DNA from 2 places in the Oceanobacillus sp. FSL K6-3682 genome. Region 2 is predicted to be linked to the other one. Evidence: a T-box and tRNA genes for the amino acid it is inferred to sense, from the RefSeq annotation. Region 2 holds a T-box; the other holds one or more tRNA genes.
The links. The T-box of region 2 lies ahead of MHH51_RS11100 (valine--tRNA ligase). A T-box ahead of a tRNA ligase gene usually reads a tRNA of that ligase, here a tRNA-Val.

Region 1 (4,446 bases), 920 kb from region 2:
AATGTAAGCTGAATGAAAGATGTTTGCTCTTATCAAATAATCATCCTGTAAAAGAAGCTTTGAGCGGGCACTGAATTTCTGAAGATAGAAATCTATACTGAGAGGTACAAGTTAAGTATAGATATATTGGATTTCTGCAATAGTAATAAAAAACGAAAGTGGGGGGTTACTTCGTACCGGGTAAGAAAACATGTTGTCAGCAATCCGGCAGATAAGAAAAGCTCATATTCGCTTTTGATGATTTAGCAAATATGAGCTTTCTAATGATTTTAAATAAATGGTGCAATAACTCCCAAAACAATAAAACTCCAGAATGCGATTACAATTGCTGGCATATCAATATGTGTATCAACATGTGTGTTAAAAAGGCGCTGCACATATTCCCCTGTAATAACAGCGAATAAACCGAATAATGCTGCTAACCATGGACTTGCTAATGCAATTGCTGCATGGCCGGCCACCATAGATACGTGGTGGGATACAGGAAATTTTAATCCGAAGTATAAGAAAATAAGAGAGGCTGCACTAATAGTGAAACCAATATTATCAATATCTAACGCAATTGCTGCATAACCTACAAGGCCGGCAAATGCAAATCCCCAAATAGCGTTGAAGAGTAACATTTTTCCCGAAAAAGGAAAGCGTTTTTCATCTGTAGGGAAAATACCTGTTAAACCGGAATGACCAAATAAGAAACGGGTAATAATAGCGAATGTAACCACTGTTAAAGCAATTGTATCAATTGGAATACCTAAAATAGGTCCATATAGATATTCAACGAAATAGCCTAAAATACCAAATATACCGCCGACGATAAGTACCATTGGGTCTGTTGTTTTGAATAACGGAACAGTTGTATCTGCGCCATCAACATGCCTGTCATCTTCGGCAAAAATTTTGTCTTTATCTTCATGGTCGCCAAGAATTGTTTTTGCATTAACTGGATTGTCAATAAAGGTAGCGCTTTCTAAATGTTTCTTACTAATCCTTCCTGCATAAGCCGCTGCCGCAACAGCTCCGACGAAGGCTACATGCGGGCCAAAAAATGGACCAAAAGCAACATAATCTAAAATTAATGTACTGCCTGCTGCTACAGCTGCAGCAACTCCGGCCATTCCTAAAAATCCTGTAAAGATAAAGGCTGTTGTACCACCAATGAGTGCACCGAATACGCCGCCGCCAAAAGCAGCTAAAATTGCAACTAAGGACATTTTAATTCCTCCCTAAAATTCGAATTTTATCACATCAGCATTCCGCCGGTAGCATCAATTGTTGCTCCAGTAATATAGCTGGCTTTTTTGGAAACAAAAAAGACGGCTATATCAGCAACCTCATCAGGTTGTGCAGCTCTGCCCAACGGAACACGGTTTAAATAAGAAGGGGCGTCAGTTTCTAATTTTTCCCGAATCAAATCTGTTTCTACAATACCAGGTGCCAGATTGTTAACACGTATATTATCCTTTGCATGTTCGCGTGCCATAGATTTTGTGAAGGCAACCATTCCGGCTTTGCTGGCTGCATAATGTGAGTGACCGGTAGTTGAACCATGGAAAGCTGCCTGAGATGTTATATTTAGAATATTTCCCGGCAGTTCTTTTTCTAAACAATGATTTAAAAACGCCTGGGATGTCAGGAATACAGAAGTGAGGTTTACGTCTAAGGTTCTTTTCCAATCTTCTAGTTTAATGGATTTCACGTAGCCTGTAGGCCAGATTGCTGCATTATTTACGAGAATATCTACTGTCTCAAATGCTTCGATACTTTGGGAAATAATAGACACAGCGTCATCCATATTTGCCAGGTCGGCTTGAATTGCAAGTCCCTTTTGTCCGGCAGCTTCCACAGCTTTTATCACTTCATCAGCTTTTGCCTGATTACTTTGATAGGTAATAACAACATTTGCACCTTCATTAGCGAGAGATAAAGCAATTTCTTTTCCGATACCTCTGGATCCCCCAGTGATAAGTGCTGTTTTATTTCTAATTCCTAAATCCATTTACTTATTCCTCCTCATTTCAGCAATTTACTATAAAATATCTATTATGATTGAATAGCTGCTGTACACTTCATTTATTTCCATTAATTAGGATAGAATCGGCATACTACTGTAAATTCTTTCTAACAGTCATATAAATATAGGCAAAGACGAGGTAATCCATATGAAGTAATTTTTGATAATAATCTCTAATCTGCTTTAAGTATAATGAAAATAAAACTTCTTGTTAGTTCCGATACTTATTTTGGTAATCAAATCACTCCCTTGTTATTTCGTATAAGAAACTTATTCATTAATTTTTGAACAAAAGTGCAAATAAAAAATCATTTGTTCATTTTTGGTTAGTATAAATGAATGGGAATTTTATGTCAACGCTTTCATTTATGTGTTTTAATATTATAATAATCCTGATTTATTAAGGAAACGCCGTACTATAGTGCTGAAAATAAGGCATAGGAAATAATTATATTTATGAATGATAATTTCTTAATTTAAGTGTATTTATCAGTTTGATAGTTGTAGTATTCTACTAATTTCATTAAACTACAAAATTATAATGCTGATACAAATATTGTTAGCTTGTTTTCTTTTCCATTAGGCTGTATAATATGTATTGTACCTACATACGATTCCGTAGCTCAGCTGGGAGAGCGCTTGCTTGACAGGCAAGAGGTCGTTGGTTCGAGCCCAATCGGAGTCATTTACTTAAAGCGGTTCATAGGGAATAATTTCTCTCTAATTGCGTGAAGACACATTATTTATGGATGTGTCTTTTTTCGTTTTTGAAGGTTTTTTTGGAGAGATCGGGAATCAATAGAGTATTTAATTTTATTTTTAAGGAGTGGATGCTGATGCAGGAAATAAGATCAAAAATAGATGCATATATCAACGAATATTTGGAATCGTGGGACTTCTACGGGGTTATTCAAGTTATAAAAAATGATGACATTCTTTTTGAAAACGCATACGGTTATGCGAATATTGAGTTTGGAATCAAAAATAATATAAGTTCATGCTTTTCAATCGCCTCCATGACCAAGCAATTTACTGCCTTTGCGATTATGCTCCTGCATGATAAGGGTGTATTGGATATTGATAAGCCGGCATCTTTATTTCTTCCTGGTGATATGAAGATTGACAAATCAATAACTATACATCATTTATTATCACACACATCAGGTTTAAGCAATTTCTATAATTTTGAAAATGATTTTTTCTCTGGATACAATAGAATGGACTATTCCAAAAACGACTTCTTTCAACGGTATATAAATAAAGAACCTGTTTTTCCAGCAGATGTGAAATATGATTATAATAATGTAAATTATAATTTGCTTGCATGGATTATTGAAAATGTAACGGGAGAGAGGTATGAGGACTATATCCGGAACAGCATATTTCTACCTTTGAATATGATGAATAGCGATATTGATGACGGATGTAAAATTATTAAAAACAGATCCGGTAATTATGTGAAAGATTTTGATGTGATTATCAAAAGTCCATATTATAACGAAAAATTTAGTATCGGTGCTGGAGCAATTATTTCTAACTGTGATGATTTATATAAATGGTACATCTGCTTACGTGATAGAAAAATACTATCACAGAAAGCGTATAATCGATTTTTTAATGAGAATAAAAATAATTACTGCTATGGGTTGGAATATCATCATGTTTATGGAACGGGAAGATACTCACATGGGGGAGACCATCTTGGAATAAGTACTTATATGCAGAATTATTTTGATGGAAATATTTGTATTATCATACTTTCAAATAATGAAGCTATCAATCAATATAGATTGGGCAACGCAATTGCGGATATTCTCCATCATGTTGAGGTAGATATTCCAGCAAAGTTTGAAGAAATCCCTCTTAGTGAGAACGAACTTAAAAAGTATTGCGGTACCTATTTAAAAAATAAGATCAAAGTAGAACTTATTAATGGCAAATTATACTTTGTAAGATTCTCAGGTAATCTTTATATTGAAATCTATCCGGTAGGTGAAGGAAGATTTGTCCGGCGATACTTTGATCAGATTGAACCTTATCGTATTTCTGAGGATGAACATGGCGAAATGACGTTTTTTGGATATGTCAGGGATAATCTCGTAAAATGATGAAACTTTAATATAGAAGCAATTGTGTTTTCCTGATTCTCAATAAAAACATAAGATGGAAGGGAGTACAATACTCTTGGAATTGTATTTGTATCATGTCGTTACTGAAAAGTCTATGCAGCCAGGGCAAGTAATCATTTTTGACGAAAATCACTATAATGGAATTTATAATCGGGTCATGACTTGTAAAAAAATATTAGACGGTGATCATCCCGTGGATGAACTTTCAAAATTTATAAATTCAAATTTAGATTATTGGACAGTCAGAACATATAGAGAATTAGCTTTAGAAAAAGTCAGAAAGGAAAAATATACAAACTATCCATC
Region 2 (4,446 bases):
AAATTCATATTTATCGGCATTTCTTGTTACGTGATCGATTGTTTCATTCAAACGGGATAAGATCCATCTGTCAGCAACAGTTAAGTCTCCAGTTAAATCAATATCCTCATACGTGAATCCTTCCATATTCATAAGAGAAAAACGGGAGGCATTCCATACTTTATTGGCAAAATTCCAGGTAGACTCGATTCTTTCCCAATGGAAACGCAGATCCTGTCCAGGTGTTGATCCGGTCATTAAGAAATAACGCAGTGAATCTGCTCCATATTTATCAATAACATCCATTGGGTCTACACCGTTACCCAAGGATTTACTCATTTTTCTTCCTTCTGCATCGCGGATTAAACCATGCAGCAAGGTATCTTGAAACGGGCGTTCATTCATAAATTCTTTTGATTGGAAAATCATCCGGGATACCCAGAAGAAAATGATATCATAGCCTGTTACTAATACGTTGGTTGGAAAATAACGTTTCAAATCAGCTGCTTCCTCATTTGGCCAGCCCATGGTAGAAAATGGCCATAATGCAGATGAGAACCATGTATCTAATACATCTTCATCCTGTTCCCAGTTTTCGGCATCTGACGGAGCTTCTTTGCCTACATAGATTTCTCCTGTTTCTTTATGGTACCAGGCTGGAATCCGATGCCCCCACCATAATTGTCTGGAAATACACCAGTCACGGATATTGTCCATCCAGTTAAAATATGTTTTTTCAAATCGTTCTGGAACAAAATTAACTTTTTCCTCATCAGAATCCTGCATGTTTAAAGCTGCTTCTGCCAATGGCTCCATTTTTACAAACCATTGCGTTGACAAATAAGGCTCAACAACTGCACCGCTTCTCTCCGAATGCCCAACCTGATGTGGACGTTCTTCAATCTCAAATAGAACACCTGATTCCTGAAGGTCTTTGACAATTTGCTTACGGCATTCAAATCTGTCTAACCCCTGATATTTCCCTGCATTCTCATTCATGGTTCCATCTTCATTCATAATAAGCACGCGCTCTAAATCATGGCGGTTACCGATTTCAAAGTCATTTGGATCATGCGCTGGTGTAATTTTAACCGCTCCAGATCCAAGCTCCATATCTACATATTCATCGGCAACAATCTGCATTTCTCTGCCTACAATCGGTAAAATAACCGTTTTGCCAATTAAATGCTGATAGCGTTCATCTTTCGGATGTACAGCTACTGCAGTATCTCCAAGCATTGTTTCCGGACGGGTTGTTGCAATTTCAATCGTTTCCTCACTATCTTTAATCGGGTAGCGCATATGATAAAACTTACCCGGGATTTCTTCGTAAATAACCTCAATATCGGAGAGCGCTGTTTTTGTGGAAGGATCCCAGTTAATAATGTACTCTCCGCGGTAAATAAGTCCTTTTTCATAAAGACGGACAAACACTTCCCGAACGGCTTCAGATAAACCTTCATCCAAAGTAAAGCGTTCCCGGGAATAGTCTAATCCAAGTCCAAGCTTCTCCCACTGTGAGCGGATAAAGCTTGCATATTCTTCTTTCCATTCCCAAGATTTTTTAAGAAATTTCTCACGGCCAAGCTCGTAACGATTTGTTCCCATTTCTTTTAATTTTGCTTCTACCTTTGCCTGTGTTGCGATTCCTGCATGATCCATTCCAGGAAGCCACAGTACATCATAACCCTGCATGCGCTTCATACGTGTAATTGTATCCTGCATTGTTGTATCCCATGCATGCCCTAAATGCAAACGGCCTGTAACATTTGGCGGCGGAATAACAATAGAATAAGGCTCCTTTTCCGGGTCATCTTTTGCTTCAAAAAATTTACCATCTAACCAAAATTGATATCTTCCTTTTTCCACTTCTTGCGGATTGTATTTCGGAGGAAGCTGATTTTGTTTATCTGACATGTTAAAAACCTCCTTCATTCTTATGAAAACTAAAAAAACCCTTTCATCCTGATAAAGGACGAAAAGGTATATTTCCGTGGTACCACCTTTGTTTGCTTATAATTAAAAGCCGTTACAGCTTTTATAAAGCACACTTAAGGTCATGAATATCGGCTGACAACCGGAATCTCCTACTACATTTTCAGAGACTCTGCATCAGAGACGACTTCAAGAACAACCTTCTCAGGAAATTTTCACCGCATGATTTCCCTCTCTAAGAGCGTTTATTCTTTACTACTTCTCTTCCACGCATTCATATGTTTTCTTAGTAACATTTATTTTATCCTTTCCACCAGAGAACGTCAACTATATTTTCATATAATTACCGGTAAATAGGCATTTTCCCAGATAAAATTGTTAAGCAAACAAAAAATTATCATAAAAAAGTGTATCTATATTATTGACACACTTTTCACAGGTTTATACATAACATATTATATCAAACTGCAGAAATCTATCCTTAATGAAATAAACTGGAGGGAAAAAATATGTCCCGTTATTATCGTTACCGTATACCGCCTTGGGCAAGAAAATGTATTTTTATTGTAGAGACCTGTATTACACCTATTTTGGTGTTTCAAATTATTAGAACGCTTTTAATACCTACAGCATTTGATATTTTAATACTGGCTGTATTAATTGGCCTTGCTCTTTCTTTTTACATGCAATGGATCTAATCTGGCTGTTCCTCCTTTGACTCATATGTTTCTTGTATAAAATCCACCCAGTTCATACCGAATTCTAAACGGCGAAATTGCTGTTGCAGCTCCTTCACCTGATTTACCATTGACTTTTTTGTGCGGCGGTTTGTATAATTTTTGAGCACACTTAAATAGGTTGATGGGTTAAGCAAATAGACAGAAATAAGATGCATTTCCTTCACAGTCAGATGATTTGTTTTTTGATAGACCGTAAATGCCTGCTGTATTGATTTCTCGGGCTGATTATAAGCACCCGTCAAGCCCCGGAAATAATGTGATAAATCACGTGCCGGATGCTCAAAACCGCCCGATTCCCAATTAATTAAATAACCGCCCTTTGAATGCGTGTCATCCACTCGCTGATGGCATAAGCTGGTGGACCATAAAATATCTGTTTCTTCCTCACCATAGATTTTTTCAAGTTTATCCTGCAGCAAACCTACAGCATGACAAACTCCTTTATAATGTGTGCAATAAAGAAGTTCAAATGGAGACATGTATTTTCTGCTTTCATAATCTGTAACACGATTATGCAGCAGATCTAAGGATGCTTTACAAAAGCTTTCAAAGCCTTGAAATGAATCTTTTAGACGATTTGATCTAATGCGGCTGGTCTGCCGTGTTTTTTTATGAATTTGCGCAAGCGTCTGTAGAGTTCTCTCTATATGATACGTAGAATCAGTTATTTCCGGAGCGTCAATCCAGGGTGATAAATAGTAATAAAAATTTTCTTCTTTATGAAAAAATGTATTATCCCTGGTCAAATACACAGGTAAGATTTCTGTTACATTTTGTTCACGAGCAATATGGTAGACATGCTGCCAATTTTCAATTGTCTGTTCAGTTAAAAAACTGCGCTTTAATGCATACTCCTGCATACCGTCAAATACCTTTACCACTCGTTCTGTCTGTTTTTCGATACTGACGGGGTAGATATGATATGCTTCCAGCACTTTTTTCCATAAATTCATCCCATGTCACCTCTTATTTAGAAGAACTTGAATTCGCTCGTGTTTTAGGCAAACCTGCTTCATTCTGTATTTGGTACAGTAACATCGTTACTGTTTTAAAACCTAAATTATGTAAAATCCCTACACAAATAAGCTTTTTTCTTATTTGTGCAGGTTTATTCATTTATTGATTTGCCGGAATATAGAGCAGCTGCCCTTCATTCACTTCATAATCTGCATCTAACTGATTATGCTTAATTAATTGCAATGGACTGATTGCAAACCGTTCAGCTATGGTATCAATTGTATCATTCTCCTGAACAATACATAGCCGCATTCTTGCATAATGATTTTCTCCTGCTTCTCTGAAAATTTCGGATAATATGGATTCACTTTCTGCTCTTTCTTCTGATTTCTCCGTTTCCTCGCTCTCTGTTATCTCTTCATCTCTCGGTGTATCTTGATAAATTGTATCCTCTATATAATCAATTATTTCCGACTCATCTGTTATATCCCAGCCTGACTCTTCTTCTATATCTTCTTTTTCATCTGTCTCTTCTATCGATATAATGTCTTCAACCATTTCTAATTGTTCATCCATCTGTTCCTCATCATCTTTTTCTTCCTCTGAAACCTTTGCCTCCGATAGAGACTGAAAATATTCAGATAGAGGCTGTGATTTTATTTTCCATCTATCCGGGTCATCCTCTGCTTGCTTTTCCACTGTTGTTTGTTCTTCCGATACTGTTTGCTCTTCTTGTGCTGTTTTTTCTTCTGAAGTAGTTTGTTCATTACGTGTTAACGTTTCTTCAGGATGCTCAATTTCAAATGAAAATGTATCCCCTACCTGCTCTTGATCC

Region 1: it encodes a tRNA-Val, which carries the amino acid that the T-box ahead of MHH51_RS11100 (valine--tRNA ligase) is inferred to sense. The anticodon was not compared.

The regions. Positions count from the first base shown of each region.
Region 1 is NZ_CP150263.1:3,145,067-3,149,512, reverse strand. Features, by position in the region: gene MHH51_RS15710 (hypothetical protein) at 270-1,211, opposite strand; gene MHH51_RS15705 (3-oxoacyl-ACP reductase family protein) at 1,241-1,996, opposite strand; tRNA gene MHH51_RS15700 (tRNA-Val) at 2,624-2,696, shown strand; gene MHH51_RS15695 (serine hydrolase domain-containing protein) at 2,848-4,119, shown strand; gene MHH51_RS15690 (DUF2441 domain-containing protein) at 4,196-4,446, shown strand, end outside.
Region 2 is NZ_CP150263.1:2,226,094-2,230,539, reverse strand. Features, by position in the region: gene MHH51_RS11100 (valine--tRNA ligase) at 1-1,896, opposite strand, end outside; T-box leader at 1,948-2,192, opposite strand; gene MHH51_RS11095 (hypothetical protein) at 2,424-2,612, shown strand; gene ysxE (spore coat protein YsxE) at 2,609-3,607, opposite strand; gene spoVID (stage VI sporulation protein D) at 3,771-4,446, opposite strand, start outside.